DNA from 2 places in the Gilliamella sp. LMG 34361 genome. Region 1 is predicted to be linked to the other one. Evidence: riboswitches for the same ligand, from Rfam matches in the RefSeq annotation. Region 1 holds a riboswitch; the other holds the start of a gene.
What was found. Region 1 has a riboswitch for thiamine pyrophosphate ahead of thiB (thiamine ABC transporter substrate binding subunit). Riboswitches for the same ligand answer to the same signal wherever they lie in the genome.

Region 2: it holds a riboswitch for thiamine pyrophosphate, as region 1 does, so the genes downstream of both, AC5LXI_RS10505 (thiaminase II/PqqC family protein) here and thiB (thiamine ABC transporter substrate binding subunit) in region 1, are expected to answer to the same signal.

Annotation. Positions count from the first base shown of each region.
Region 1 covers NZ_OZ474903.1:1,370,399-1,378,795, forward strand. Annotated here, with positions in the region: gene AC5LXI_RS06625 (amidohydrolase family protein) at 1-1,003, opposite strand, end outside; gene argS (arginine--tRNA ligase) at 1,646-3,379, opposite strand; TPP riboswitch at 3,530-3,634, shown strand; gene thiB (thiamine ABC transporter substrate binding subunit) at 3,675-4,673, shown strand; gene thiP (thiamine/thiamine pyrophosphate ABC transporter permease) at 4,645-6,267, shown strand; gene thiQ (thiamine ABC transporter ATP-binding protein ThiQ) at 6,245-6,940, shown strand; gene AC5LXI_RS06650 (hypothetical protein) at 7,294-8,397, shown strand, end outside.
Region 2 covers NZ_OZ474903.1:2,214,754-2,223,150, reverse strand. Annotated here, with positions in the region: gene AC5LXI_RS10520 (SemiSWEET family transporter) at 196-459, shown strand; gene AC5LXI_RS10515 (hypothetical protein) at 878-1,105, shown strand; gene AC5LXI_RS10510 (DUF1161 domain-containing protein) at 1,247-1,726, shown strand; TPP riboswitch at 1,789-1,877, shown strand; partial or broken gene AC5LXI_RS10505 (thiaminase II/PqqC family protein) at 2,024-2,362, shown strand; gene asnA (aspartate--ammonia ligase) at 2,621-3,613, opposite strand; gene allD (ureidoglycolate dehydrogenase) at 4,461-5,510, opposite strand; gene AC5LXI_RS10490 (carbamate kinase) at 5,559-6,461, opposite strand; gene allE ((S)-ureidoglycine aminohydrolase) at 6,481-7,260, opposite strand; gene AC5LXI_RS10480 (MFS transporter) at 7,377-8,397, opposite strand, start outside.

The sequences.
Region 1 (8,397 bases):
ATACCATTCGTCCATTTTTGGTTGCAACATTTACTACATTATCTAGATCCGTATAACGACAGCCAGTCACCAATAATTTAAGTTCTTCCCACATATTACCGGTTGAAAAAGGTAACATATAATCACTGACGTTATCAGTCCCAATTGCTACAGGTATCCCGGCGGCAGCAAGTTCATCGACTGGCGTTAATGAATTGCGGGTTGGGCCATGTTCTTCACGGCGTGGACTATCGATCCAAGCAAATGGGCAAGCAATTACCATCATTTTAGCTTCTTTCATTTTTTGGTAGAGTTTTTGACGATATTCCAAACTATGAGCGGTAATTGAAATACTATGAATAGCCACCACGCGACCATGCATTCCATGCTCAATAGTTTTATCGGTTAGCTGTTCAGTTTCAATCTCGTCAGATGAATTAAATTGATCAACGTGAACATGCACCATCTTGTCTAATGATTTACCGGTTTGCATTAATACATCTAAATGTTTAAGCCCCATTCCTTCACCATGGTCACGTTCATCACGACGAGGCAAACCACCAATAATATCGACTAAATCTGCACCTTTATCAAACCAATAACGTGCTTCGTTATCAATTACCCCTTTGAGGGTTTGGTTGACTAATTTAATGATAATATCACTTTTATAGGTTTCACGCGCTCGCAGCGCTCCTCGAATTGCTCGCTCTTCAGCAATCGGGTCGATATCGACAAACGACCCCATGGCAGTTACACCTTGTTCAATCATACGCTCAACCGCCATGCTAAAATGCCGGTAATAATCATCTTCCGTCATTGCTGCTTTCACTTTATCAAGCGTATCCCATTTTTCAATTAATGTCTGTTTTTGATAGACATCAAAGCTATCAACAGTGATTGTAAAAGCACGATCGGCATGCATATGTGAATTAACCCAACCACCGTTTTGCTTAATTTTATTCAATAAATATGCTTTTAAGCTTTGATCTCGACTGGTTGATAACATGGTTTTATTATCGGTCATAATGTGCCTCTACAATTTAGTTACTATTAAGATTTAAATCGACAAAAAAAATCCCCCAAATAGGAGGATCAATATAATTTACACTCATTATTGTTTAGGATTACAAAATTACAATTTGTCATAGAATATTTAACTTTAAGTTTCAATAAATTGCTGAGAATTCTAATGATTTTACTAATAAGATCAAGCACTTTAATTTAAAAAATATTTAAACAAATGAAATAGTTAAAGTATTATTTTTGAGATTTTTAGCCATAAAACTCATCGCAAATAGCCAACTTTTTTTAATGAGATAACTTAAACCTAGCTAACTAGTTATTTAATAATAACTAACCAGAGTCGCAAAAATGAGATTAAAAATCACCTGTAAAAATAATTGAGGAGTCTATACCACTTCAATATTTTGTTTGTTTTAAATTCATTTTTTTGCCAATTATGCTGAATTAAAACTAATAAATGTGTGAATTTCATAGTTGAAAAAACGGGATTGGCAGCAACTTCATTTTTTAATGAAAGGATAGAGGGGGGGCTTAGGATGATATTGAAGGATTTAAAGCAAGTTTATTCAAAGAACAACTTTTCAACCCTTTTATCTAATAAAGATACACCACCAATACTCAATAATATCGGTGGTGTATTATATTACATCTTCTCAACGGTTTTAATGCCAAGCATATCTAAGCCCGTTTTAAGGGTTTTCGCGGTTAAAGAGGCTAGTTTTAAACGACTAAGTTTCAACTCCTCATTTTCAGCCGCTAAAATAGGACAGTGCTCATAGAAGCTGGAAAATAAGGTCGCAATATCATACAAATATGCACAAAGTATATGTGGCGTCCCTTCAGCGGCAACGTTTGAAATCGTTTCATCAAATTGAATTAATCGTATCGCTAATGCTCGTTCTTTATCCGTTTCGAGATAGATATTACCACTTAAGCTATCTTCACTAATATTTGACTTTCTAAATACAGAAAGCACGCGAGTATAGGCATATTGCAAATAAGGCGCCGTATTGCCCTCAAATGACAACATATTATCCCAATCAAAAACATAATCGGTAGTACGATTTTTGGATAAATCGGCATATTTCACAGCGCCAATTGCCACTGCATCAACCACTTGCGCCAATTCTTGAGCTGAAAGATCAGGATTCTTACTTTTAATTAACGCCTCTGCACGCTCTGTTGCTTCATCCAGCAGATCATTTAATTTTACCGTATCGCCTGAACGTGTCTTAAATGGTTTACCATCTTTACCTAACATCATACCAAACATATGGTGCTCAAGCTTTAATGATTCTGGCACATATTTCGCTTTATGGACAATCGCCCAAACTTGTTCTAAATGTTGGTGTTGGCGTGAATCGGTATAATATAAAATACGCTCAGCATGTAAGGTCTCGTAACGATATTTGACACAGGCAATATCAGTTGTTGCATAGAGATAGCCGCCATCACGTTTTTGGATGATAACGCCCATAGGTTCGCCTTCTTTATTTTTATACTCATCCAAAAACACCACAATTGCACCGTCACTCTCAACAGCTAACTTTTTCTGTTTTAGATCGGCAACAATTCCTGGTAGCATGCTGTTATAAATGCTTTCACCCATAGTATCTTCAAGCGATAATGTCACATTAAGGCGTTTATAGGTGGCAATATTTTGTGTCATGGTTATATCAACTAATTTTCGCCACATATCGCGGCAATACTCATCACCACCTTGAAGTTTAACCACATAATTACGGGCTTTTTCGGCAAAGACTTCATCTTCATCGTAATGTTTTTTAGCGGCACGATAGAACGATTCTAAATCTGACAGTTCCATATCGTTGGCATGTTCATTTTGCATTTTTTCAAGATAAGCAATTAACATTCCAAATTGAGTACCCCAATCGCCAACATGGTTAGCTCGAACAACATTATGACCAAGGAAGCTTAATACTCGTACACTCGCATCTCCAATGATGGTAGAGCGTAAATGGCCAACGTGCATCTCTTTTGCAACGTTCGGCGCAGAATAATCAACCACAATAGTTTGTGGTTTGGCGGGTAAAGTGATATTCAATTTATCGTTACTTAACGCCACTTCGTTCTGTTCGGCAATCCAACTATCTTTTAAAAAGATATTGATAAAACCGGGGCCAGCAATTTCCACTTTATCGGCAATGTCATCAATATCCAGATGTTGCAAAACCTTTTCAGCTAATGCTCGTGGCGGCATAGCCAATTTTTTAGCGGTAGACATGATGCCATTAGCTTGGTAGTCACCAAATTGAACCTTAGCTGATTGCTTGATTAAAGCGTCACAGTTTTTATCGGCACCGGCCATAATCATTGCTTGTGAAACACGTTGCGTTAATAATTGTTGAATATTCACACTATACCTAATCGATAAGAAATAAATGGGGCATATCATACCGACAAACGCAACAATTGTCACTGATCGGCTGATATCTACATCGCACAATTATCTCGCTATCAACAGATCGACTGTTTACAATTCTACTCGCCCACTCTAAACTACCTATTGTTCTCAACGGGGTGCCCTAAAGGGCTGAGAGTGTCAGACTGACATAACTCGTCGAACCTGAACTGGATAATGCCAGCGGAGGGATTTGAGTTAATATATCTGCTCAAACCTTTTGTCTTTTACTTATAACTTTGGAGGCAAAATGTTTCGTAAAAACCTTTTACTATCTATTATTATTTCTTTTTCACTATTTAGCCAATTAGTTAGCGCCGAACTACCCACCTTAACGGTATATAGCTATAACTCATTTATGTCACAATGGGGGCCTGGAGAAGCTATTAAAAAAGGGTTTGAAGCGCAGTGTAACTGCCAGCTTGAAGTTGTCACATTAGGTGATGGCGTATCAGTTTTAAACCGTATTCGTCTTGAAGGTGACAAAACTAATGCTGATGTTATTTTAGGACTAGATAACAACTTATTAGAACAAGCAAAACAAGCAAATATCCTTATTCCACATCAAATCGCTAAACCAGACAACCTCAATACCAACTGGTGGGACGATAGTTTTATGCCTTATGATTTTGGTTATTTTGCCTTTATCTACAACAAAGACAAAGTCAAAAATCCTCCGCACTCATTACATGAACTGGTAGATAATCAAGCCGATTGGAAAATCATCTATCAAGATCCAAGAACCAGCACACCAGGACTTGGTTTACTATTTTGGATGAAAAAAGTGTATGGTGACAAAGCAGCAGATGCTTGGCAACAAATTGCTAAAAACACTGTGACTGTCACTAAAGGTTGGAGCGAAGCTTATGGTATGTTCTTAAAGGGTGAGGCCGATTTTGTGCTTAGCTACAGCACTTCACCTGTGGCGCATATTATTAATGAAAACAATCACCATTACGAAGCAGCTATTTTTGATGAAGGTCACTATCGCCAAGTTGAAGTGGCTGGCATCATCAAATACAGCCAAGAAATTGACCTAGCTCACCAATTCTTACGTTACTTACTCACACCAGAAGTGCAACGTCAATTTGCTGAAAAAAACGTAATGTATCCAATTATCAAAACTGATTTACCTAATGCTTTTGCGCAAATCAATTCAGTAAACAAATCGTTAGAATTTAAGCCAGAAGAGATCGAAAAACATCAAAAAGCATGGATTCGTGAATGGCAAACGGCAATCAGCAAATAGGCCAGTATCGCCAATGTTAAAATTCAAATCGTTTTTACCAGGAATCAGTGCTGCCAGCTTAATACTCATTGTATTAAGCTCGGCACTTATCGCTATTTGGCGATTTGCCTTACAATCAGGAAATGTTACGATCTATCTTGATAGCTACGTTCTGCATATTGTTTGGATCACCTTTTATCAAGCTATATTATCGACAATACTCTCACTTTTATCAGCCATTTTAATGGCTAAAGCGCTATCCTTAATTGATTTTAAAGGTAAACGATTATTAATAAAAATGATGCCGATGACCTTTATTTTGCCTGCCTTGGTGGTAGTGACAGGATTATTATCAGTATATGGCCAACAAGGTTTACTAGCATATGTTTGTCAACTACTACATATCCCGTTCCCATTTCATATTTATGGATTGCAAGGTATTTTATTGGCGCATATATTCTTGAATTTTCCTTATGCTTGTGCATTATTTTACAAAACACTAAACAGCGTTCCTATTGAACAAAAACAGCTAGCTGCGCAACTTAACTTCTCAACATTCACGTATTTCAAATTACTCGAATGGCCATTACTTCGTAGACAAATACTACCCATGACTGCACTTATTTTTATGCTCTGTTTTTCGAGTTTTGCCATTGTGCTTGCTCTCGGTGGTGGTCCAAAATATACCACGCTTGAAGTTGCAATATATCAAGCTGTGCGGGATTTTGATCTTCTACAAGCAGCATTACTTGCGTGTTTACAGTTGGTTTGCTGTGTGACTTTTATCGGTTTAATGCAAAAAATAAACAAAACGCAAAGCACGCTCAGTGTCAAATTTAGTCACGCCAACTATCGATTACCGACAGTAAATTGGCTAAAAGTTATTAGTGTAATAATTATCGTAATAGGGGAGTTATTTATACTCTTACCGCTGTTTTGTATACTCTTTCAAGGCATCTATTTTTTTAGAATTTCATTGCTAACATCAATGTTGCAACAAGCCTTACTTTCTTCAATCATTATTGCCACTGGTTCGGCTATGATTGCCATGTTACTAGGCTTATTATTGCTATGGACAAATAGTCGACTACTAATAAATCGACAACGACAATTAAGTAATCGACTTATGCTAATTGCTTCACTTATCTTGGCTATACCGAGCATGGTATTGGCGTCAGGATTATTTCTATTACTTTTTGGTTATAGTAACAATACGGCTTTCATCTGTTTATTAATCATGTTATGCAATGGATTAATGGCATTGCCTTTCATCCTCAAAAATCTAGCCATGCCAATGTATGACATCACAGCGCGCTATTGGCAACTAAGCCAATCTCTCAATATAAATGGGTTGATGCATTTTTATTTGGTTGATTTCAAGGGGTTAAAGAACCTTATGTTAATGAGTTTTGCTTTTGCCGCCATATTATCATTGGGTGATTTTGGGGTAATAGCATTATTTGGTGGGCAATCAGTTATCACCTTACCTTATTATTTATATCAACAGATATCGCATTATCATTATCAAGAAAGCGTAGTGACAGCTGCGATTTTATTACTTTTATCCTTTAGTTTATTGGTTGTGATGGATTATGATCGAACTTCAAAAAATTGAATATCAATATGACAACTTCAATATGCACTTTGCGTTAAATATTGCCGCTAAAGAGCGGGTTATTATTGTTGGTCCAAGTGGTGCAGGCAAAAGCACTTTACTGAGCTTAATTGCAGGATTTATCTTTCCTAACTCAGGACAAATCATCCTAAATCATCAAAACGTCACCACAACCTTACCGGGCAAACGCCCAGTATCAATGCTATTTCAACACAACAACCTTTTTAGCCATCTCACGGTTGAACAAAATATTGCCTTAGGCATAAAACCTGCATTAAAACTCAGTCAAACCGAACAAACCACCATTGGTGACATGCTTGTTCGTGTTGGGCTTGAAGGCTTTAACCAGCGCTATCCCGAACAACTATCAGGCGGGCAACGCCAACGAGTGGCATTAGCACGCTGCCTTATACAACATCGCCCAATATTATTATTAGACGAGCCTTTTTCCGCGCTAGATCAAGCATTACGTTTTGAAATGCTAGCACTTGTCAACCAAATCTGTACTGAATTTAATCTCACGCTAATGATGGTATCGCACTACTTAGATAACTCACTCAACCATTTTTCACGTTGCCTTGTTATCGAAAATGGCAACATCATCTTTAACGCAGCACCAAAACAACTTACTGAAAACAAGAGAATAACAAATTTATTGGGAATTAAAAGCTAGAATATTGACTTAAAAAAGTTGAGGAACGAGGTTTTTGAAGTGCAAAATCTCTTCTAAAAACGATCACAAAATTGTCAAAATCAAAAGTCTAATCTCTAAATTTCTAACGTTGAAAATGGTGATTTTTTATAGGTAAGGTAAAGGTGTCATTTTTTTATAAACAACAAATAACCGATCCTGTTTTCCATCTATCAGTATTCCTTAACAAAAGTTAACAATTAACCGTGAAAAAAGTGTTGCATCGTGTTTTTTCAGTCATTATACTTTTGCGCTGTTTAGTGTATATAAATAACGGCTAAACAGTTAATATAAAAATCAAATAAATCAAAAATTTAATCGACAAGGTAGTCAAAATGTATTGTAATTTTAAACAAGAAATTTGGCTAACCTATAATTTAGCTTCGCCAAAATTAAGTGCTTACCGTTCATTTTTCACGAACGTTTGTTTTTTATCGAGATTGCGTGAAATCCCAAGAATCTTATCGCGATCCTTATATCGATCCTTTTTATCTCGACAGATCATCGTTTTAGTGTTAATGGCTTTTTTGACAATTCCTTTTTCCAGCCATGCATTAACATCAAAAACGGTGAATGTTATCAATGGTAATGCGCCCTATTTTACCTTCGATGGAGGTCGCACCCGTATAACAGATGGTGACGATTTACTCGTGATAACTTTATCTAATGGGGATAAATATACTTCCGCAACAAATACTTCAAGTGAGACAAATCCGATCATTTTACCAAATGTGGGTCAGAGTTTTGCCGATATTGGTATGTTGATGCCAATTGATACTGATGATATCTTATTAGATTATCTTGTTCGTGCACCTTATCATTATTGGAATGATGATGATGGTGATGGTGATGGCCAAGATCCTGATCGAATCAGATCTTCAGGCAATTTGCACTTATCCATCGTTGATAAAAATGAACAATTTGTTGGGCGTAATGAAGTACTTAACATCTGTAAAGCGCCTTATGAATTAACCTTATCAGCTTCTACTGGAGGCGATTTAACAACATTTTATGGTGTGCCTAATTTAAGTCGTTTTAGACCGGGTCATGTCACTTATTATATTAGTCCTAAGATATCCTCACCAGTGATTTGTTTTGCTAAAGTTCACCCTGAACGTGATGAAGATTTTGCCGGTCCTTCTTCAATGTGGGACATGTTTGATGGGTTTCTTCCGCAGTCATTTAGTCCATCAGATTATGAGAAAAATTTCCCAACTACTGGTGCTAATAATATGTATTTTGATTTACAGATAGCCGGTGTTGCTGAGCCTTTAGAGTGGGAGGTAGTTTCACCTAATGCTGGTATTAAGGTGACGATGACCAACTCAACAAATAAAAGTGTTCATGTCACGCTAACAGGTCCTGCTGTTGAAGACCCTTCGCAACAGATTTCTGATAATCCAACTCGTTTAGATAAGCTATCTCTGCCTCAGGTATTT
Region 2 (8,397 bases), 840 kb from region 1:
TTAGATGAAATCACTAATTAAACAGTCAACAGCAAATAATGCTGTTGTTTTATTTGTCAAAAGTAAATTGAACTAAAATATTTTATCATTTTATTTACAAAAAATTATCTGGAGCCAAGATATAACAAGGTTTAACTCGTTTGTGATATATGTTAGATTATTCGCTTCATTCATATTTAAGCAGGTAGGTTGATTTTGAATCTTTCGCCAAAGGCTTTTCACTATTTGGGTGTTATTGCAACTATTGCATCATTAGGTATGTACGTGTCTTATATCCCACAAATTATCGATAATCTTCATGGACTCAAAACCAATCCAACTCAACCTTTAGCGGCCGCAATCAACTGCTCTTTATGGGTCTGTTATGGTTTATTACAACAAAAAAAGGATTGGCCAATTGCGATAGCTAACTCTCCAGGCGTATTATTTGGTTTAATCGCTTTCTTCACTGCTTTATAAGTTTTTTCTTGTTTTCGATTCTTTGTGTTATTTATGCAGCATATTGCAAATGTTATGCTGCTTTTTTTATCTTTTATTATTTAATCAAATATTATCAAATGGACTTGATTACTTTAGCTAATATAAGAGTAAAATTTTGGTGGTTAAAATTTAACCATGATATTAAAACATTAATAATCATATCGTTATTTAGTTATCAACAGGTTTGTTAAATACTTATCAAATAATAAAGTGAATAATTTAAACTTCAGTAATTATATTAATCGCTAACTTATCGGTTTTTTGTCTGGTTCAACCATTGTTATCTAATAGCGATTAGATTATAGTTAAAGTCGGTCTACTTTTTGGTCTGGATTTATCTTTGAAATTACAAATGATGGCATTAATTAGATAAGCTCAATAAAATAAGGAAATCAAAATGGCTGACATTAATCTTTCTGATGAATTGATAAAAGATTTTATCTATTCTATGTACCGTAAAGAGGTATTATTAAATTTAAAAGGTGTGGTTTTGACAGAAGAAGATCGCAAACATCTCCACGAAAAAAGAGATTTTGTTAATCGATTATCTGAAGCAGAATTGTCCGATATTCGGTCATGGGTTTTAGATAAATTAAAATCAATTGAACAACAAGATCGTAATTAAGGTAAAATTCAACTAATTGTTATTAAGCGAACTTTTTTAAATCTATTGATAACATATATTTATGCGTTGCTTAAAACGATATAGACAGTTTAATTAATCATTCTATAATGCATTAATCTTAAATGACATTAAGGAAAGAGTATGAAAAAGTTAGCGTTAGTTTTATTGTTGGGCCTTCCTGTGGTTGCATCTGCATCAAATTGTGATGAAATCAGGGCAAATATCGCCGAAAAAATCAAAAATAACGGTGTTAATGAAGACAGTTTCCAATTAAAACTAGTTCCATCAGACCAAAATGAACAGAACCTAGAAGGTAAAATTGTTGGATCATGTGATCGCGGTCAACAAAACATTGTCTATATTCGGGCCCGACATAGTTCCAATGAAGTAACTAAAGAGGAACCAAAAACACCGGCCGAGTCATCAATCGCGCCAAACTCTACAACGCCAAAAGATAGTAATGAACCCAATTTAAGTAACGTTCCGGCTTCGAGTCAAGCTCCTGCTTCAGATTCAGCCCCAGCTCCAGTCTCAACTCAAACTGAGAGTGAAAAAGTTCAAACTTCTGCACCATCATCTACAGAAAATCAGGAGTCAAAAATTGAACAAAAAACTGAATAGTTAATAATTAAAAAGAAGGATTAAATAATAAGTTCCTTCTTATCTATTTCATCTATTAAATAATTGTTAAACTGGTGTGCCCTAGGCTGAGATTAAACCCGTTGAACCTGATTCAGTTAACACCGACGAAGGAAGTTTACAACACATTTTTTCTGCAAGTCTGTTACTCCTTGATATTAATTTGTTTAGAAGGGAGTCCATATACTATCGTTTAACGCACTTATTAAATCTTGTAAGAGTGATTGCTATATTCAGCATGATTTTATTTAACAATTAGGAGAGTGAACATTAGATTTAGCTTGCTTCCAACACTATCTAAAACAAGATTATCTTTTTTTAATTAACTTTTCTTGAGCTTGGGGGCTTTCTGTATATCAAAGTCATGATCTGATTCAAATACGACAATCATTAAAGAGTTTAAAGACCATTGTCGAAATTGAACTTGATTTACATATTGAATATTGCAAAAAATGGCAAATTACTGAACATGAATTGAGTACATTAAAAGAAGCCAAAGCTAATAGGGAATATATAAGATACGTGATTGATGATGGATTAAAAGGTGATTTATTAGATTTACATATTGTCTTAGTGCCTTGTTTAATTGGTTATGGTATGAGCGCCAATTGGTTTTAGCATTGGTTTGATGCCGAAAATACCTCTTATCACACTTGGATCAATATGTATGCTAGTAAAAAATTTCAACAAGCAATGCAAACTGAAATTGCATGGATTAATGAACGCTTATTAAGTATAGATACCAGCCGATTTGAACAATTAGCTCAAATATTTAAATAAGCAACTCAACTTGTGGCTGGTTTTTGGCAAATGGGATTAGATAAAAGTTACTAAAAGCATACTTTACCGGTTGAAGTAAAGTATGCTGTATATGAATTACAAAAGTTGTTGATAATTTTGTTTAGTTGTATCATCCCAAACACTAGCTTGGACTTGGCCAATATGCTGTTGTTGTAAAAGCAGCATTATCAATCGAGATTGCCCAATTCCCCCTCCAATTGTCTGCAAAAAATCACCATTGGCTAACGCTTTGTGCCAAGCATATTGTAAGCGATCTTCATTATTGGTTAATTTTAATTGGCGTTTTAACGTTTCTGGATCGACACGAATACCCATTGATGAGATTTCAAAACCACTATTTAACACTGGATTCCATACTAAAATATCACCATTTAAACCTTTCGAACCCATTTCATTATCGCTGCTCCAATCATCATAATCCGGAGCACGCACATCATGTTTTTCATTATTTGATAATTCACCACCAATACCAATTAAAAATACGGCGCCTAATTCCTTCGTAATTGCATTTTCCCGCTCTTTTGGTGATAAATGTGGATAACGTTTTAACAACTGCTCACTATCCATAAAAGTGATTGTTTCAGGTAAAAAACAAGAAAGATGATATTTTTCTGAAACTGCTTTTTCGGTTATTTTGATCGCGCTATAAATCTTCTCAACAGTTTGCTTTAAATAAGCTAAATTGCGATCTTCAGGACTGATTACTTTTTCCCAATCCCATTGATCGACATAAACAGAGTGAATAGGAGAGAGTTTATCTTCATCAGGGCGTAGTGCCTTCATATTGGTATAAATACCTTCACCAATCGGAAAATTATGTTGGCTCAAGATTTTGCGTTTCCATTTTGCTAATGAATGCACCACTTCAAATTTTGCATTAGCAATACTCTTAATATTAACTTGAACGGCCTTTTCAGTGCCAGATAAATTATCTTGAACGCCATCGCCAATTTGACTTAAAAGTGGTGCTTGAACCTCAATCAGTGATAGGTTATTGGCTAATTTATCAGCAAAAAATTGTTTAACAAAATTGATCCTTTGTTGTTGTTCTTTAAATGATATCGTCATTTTACATCTCAAAAAGTGAATTGGTTAGTGACGATAAATTAAACTAGAAAATAGAAATATGCAAGTTTAGCTAACAGAACTAAATCAAAGGAGAAAAATTATTCTTATCACTTTCAAAAAAACGATAGGTATTTAAAATATTTTTTAAATTTTGATTTTGCCATTTAACTAAAAGAAAACGATTAAGAATGGTAAAAAATATATTATTTATTACAAGATGTAGTTTGTTTTTAAATTAACCTTTCTTAATGTTAATTTCTTTAATCTTTTCAGTTGGATATCGAACTAATTTATCACTCAAATTAACCATACTTGTTAAGCTGATGATAATTATTTCATTGGGATGAAAGTAAACGAGAAAATGTTTCAATTTTAAAGCCTCAAGGCAATCAAATAACGAAAAACTATCTTGATTTTATTCAATCATAACATAGAGAATTGATGAACTATCAAACATTTTGAGGAGAGATGTTTATTAAAGCAAAAAAGTTGAGGAACGGGGTTTTTGAATTTAAATTTCATTTATTGTTAACTTTCTCTTGACCCAAAAAACCATTAAAAATCAGTATACTAAAAAACCACTTAAAAAAGTGTTTTTAAAACAAAAATTGCGCTTTGCCTTTTTTCAAATAATGTTTATAGTATGTATTGCGTAGTTCCCTGCCGTATAGGCAGTTGAGAAATTGCAAAAAGCTCAATATGTGCTTTATCTCCAGTTCACTGCCGTGTAGGCAGTTAAGAAATAGTCGGAGGTTTTCCCATTCTTCACTGTTTTACTCGCTGCCGAGCAGGCAGAGCTCCTCGTCCCTCAAAAAAATAGAGGGATGGGGTTTTTGTCATTCCAAGTCTATTGCGCAAACTTATTTTTATGATCATAACGATTATAATGAATATCGTCACTAATTAAATAATTATAAATATCATCAACAATCTCTATGCCATTTTTTAAATAATCGGCTTCGCGTTTTTTGCTTCTTTCGCCGGGAAAAAAGACTTCACTAACGCCTTTGGCTGGTTTAGCTTGTTTTAGTTGGTCTAGCATAGCGGACATAGTTTGTTTAAAAATATCTAGGCCGATAAAATATTTTGGATTGATCACAATATGCAGATGACCAAGGTTTCGGCCTTTAGAAAGGTCGGCATACATTGATGAGACGTTTTTGCCAAATGGCAAGCCAAGTAGGATGCCAGAAAGCACATCTACCATCATCATTAAACCATAACCTTTAGCATCAGCGATTGGTAATAGGGCATTTACTTTGTAGGGATCGGTTGTGGGTTCACCATGTTCATCAACCGCCCAGGTTGGTGGGATTGCAGCGCCTTTAGATCTTGCGTATAAGACTTTTCCCCATGCTTGAACTGTGGTTGCCATGTCGAACGAAACAACACGCTCATCGTTAGTCGGTGCAGCAAAAGCGATAGGATTGGTACCAAAAAACTCTTCGGCGCCGCCATAGGGGACAGCCATTGGGTCGGACTGGCACATGGATATGGCGACTAAGTTTTGTTTAGCAGCCATTTCGGTAAAGTAGCAAAGCGAGCCACTATGTGACATTCGACGAATTCCTACTACGGCAACGCCATTTTTTTGAGCCATTTCTATCGCTTTGTCCATACCAACTTTAGCGGCAACTAAACCGCAACCATTATCAAAATCTAATATTGCTGACGATGGACCAGTCTGTTTATAGTTGACATTAGGATAGGCAGTCATGCCTCCTTTGGCAATGCGCTCAGCGTAGTATTCAACTCGCACTGCACCATGTGAGTGAATGCCTCGTGCATCGGCAAATGCTAGCGTGTCAGCGGCGATATCCGCATGCTCTTGAGTTAATCCCGCTTTATGTAACTTTTTGGCAATTAAGTTGTGTAGTGTTTGTCTGTCTAGTCTCATATTAAAACTCCTCGCCACGCTATCGGTTATGGCTATTTAGATTTTGCGCTATTGTGTGATGATGGTGCCTTTGGTTTGTGCTAATAGCGATTCAATATCGGTTAAGTTGCCGATATAAGCGGTGTTACCGGTTTGCTGAACAAATTCAATGACTGATTTTATTTTAGGCCCCATAGCGCCGTCATCAATTGCCATTGGTTGTATTTGTTTGGTATCGACTTTGCCTAAAGCAGTTTGCTGTGGTGTCCCCCAGTTTTCATATACGGCGTCAGTATCTGTTAAGATCATTAAATGGTCGGCTTTTAGTTCAATGGCGAGTTGTGCGGCGCTATGATCTTTGTCAATCACTGCCTCAATACCTTTGTAACCCGATTTATCTTTAATTACTGGAATGCCTCCGCCACCATTGCAGATAACGATAGTATCTTGGTTGACAAGTTCTTTAATGGTATCAAGCTCAATAATTTTTTGTGGTTTTGGGGATGCAACAACTCGACGCAGGTATTTGCCATCTTGCTTAAATTGCCAGCCATATTGAGCTTGGAGCTTTTGTTGTTCTTCTAATTGATATACTGGCCCTATATATTTGGTAGGATCTTTAAATGAGGGGTCGTTACTGTCCACCTCGACTTGCGTTAATACACAGGCAACTTGGTTGACATTGTCATGTTGCTGTAAGCTTCGCTGGATCATATAGCCTAACATGCCTTGTGTTTGCGCAACAAGTACATCAAGAGGGTAAGCGGGCACATTTGGATAACTAGCATTTTGTAGGGCAAGTAGTCCCACTTGCGGTCCGTTGCCGTGCACAATGACAATTCGATATTTATTAGTTAGTTTTGCAATAAATTTAGTGGTGCTGTTGATATTTTGATATTGGTTATTAATAGAGAGTAATTCATTTCGTTTCGAAATCGCATTACCACCTAATGCTATAACTATGAGTTCCATACGGTGTCCTTTATCATGTTTAGAGTTCTACATCACGATGGCAATCTTTGGAGTAGATGTAACTTAATGGCTGCTGGCCAACAGCGTAACAAGCTTGTAAAGCATAGGCACCCATAAAAATGTAGTCATCCTTTTTGACCGGTATCCATTGATTATCAAGCAGGTACATACCTTCACCGCTCAGCAAATAAGCGCCATGTTCTTGCACATGGGTTTCGATATAGCCATGACTTGCGCCTGGTAGAAAAGTAAGAATATGGAAATTCATATCAAACCCGAGCTCTTTAGGCAGTAAGTCTTGGATAAATACGTTATCCATATTTTCATAATTTACCGGCTCAAGATGTTGAATATGATTGGCAATCAGACGGGTTTGATATCCTGAAATAGGGTTATAGCGGCGTTTGTATAAAAATAAACGCGATGAAGCCGTCAAATTTTGTAAAAAGAGTTTGACGCCTGCGGGGCAATAGATATAGCCACCAGTTGGTAGATGGTATGTTTGCTCATTAGCTTTAGCACTAACTTCACCTTCAATTACATAAGCGAATACTTCAATGCCATCATCACCAAATCCTTGCAAGTTTTGACCGCCTTGATACATGGTGAGAAGATAATCGACAAAAGAAGCCCCAAGTTTAGGTGTTGCTAAAATGGTAATGTCACAGTTTTCAAAACCGGGAATTATATTTTTAACTAAACCATCTGGAGGAATTAAAGCGAAGTTTTGACGTTTGATAACTGCGCGGGATGCTAACAGGTCTTTTGGGTAACCGATGTTATTATTGATATATCCCATAATGATCTCCTTGGAACATATGCTAAAGATTTTAGGTAAAATATGCCATTAAAATACTAATTTCAGTCAACTAGTTATCGCATTTCTTGTCGATAAATAGTTGCTAGTTTACGTAATTAATTAGTTATATGTTTACGCAAATTAATTAAGAAAAATAAGGCTGTTGCAATAACTAAGATTGCAATAGCAACATAAAATCCTGTAATTTTGGTCCCAGTTATATCTGCTAAAAAACCGGTCAATGGTGGTGCAATCACTGATGAACTCATACCAAAGAAGTTAAATACCCCAAATGCTGTACCATAACTGTTTTTAGGCGCAATATCCGCCACATGTGAAATGAGAATTGGTTCAACCACAAACTTGCCAAATAACCCATAGAGGATTAAACCGATCAATAATAAGATAATGGTGGAAGATTGGATTGCCATTAATAGTGTTATTGCAGAAAGCAGTTCTAATACAATAATAAAGAATAGTCGTTTAGATCGGAATTTATCCGAAATTTTGCTGATAACCAGCGCACCGGGAATGGCGGCAAATGCGACTAATGATGATGCCGAACCAATACTTCCCCCCGTAAAACCACGTTCAGTTTCTAGGAAATTTGGTAACCAGCTTACCACCATGTAGTAGCCATAACATGTCGCAAAGTACATGATGTAACACGCTACCATCGGGCTAGTAAAAAAGTTGTTTTTTTCTTTTGGCGCAATATTTGTATCTGGTTTCTGCTGTTTTTTCTGAGCAATAACGGTTTTGACTGATGGTTCTTTGATAATGATTGCAAATCCAGCGATTAAACAGAGTGTTAGTACAGCAATAATATAGAGCATATATTGCCATGGCATTTCTAAGGCTTTAACTAAAAAGCTGGTAGAGAGCAAACAAACCCCCATACCTAATGCTGCCCCAGTATTGATAATAGCTGAAGCAAAGCTACGATTTTCAGCAGGAATATTTTCAGCTGAAAGTGACCATGCCGAACCATAATAAGATCCACAACCAAGACCAGCGAGCAGACTACCGATATAGATCATCGTCATGGTCTGCGCATTACCAATCATAATTGCAGCGATGGTAAAGAGGATAAAACCAGGAATAACGACGGCTTTTTTGCCATATTTATCGACTAAG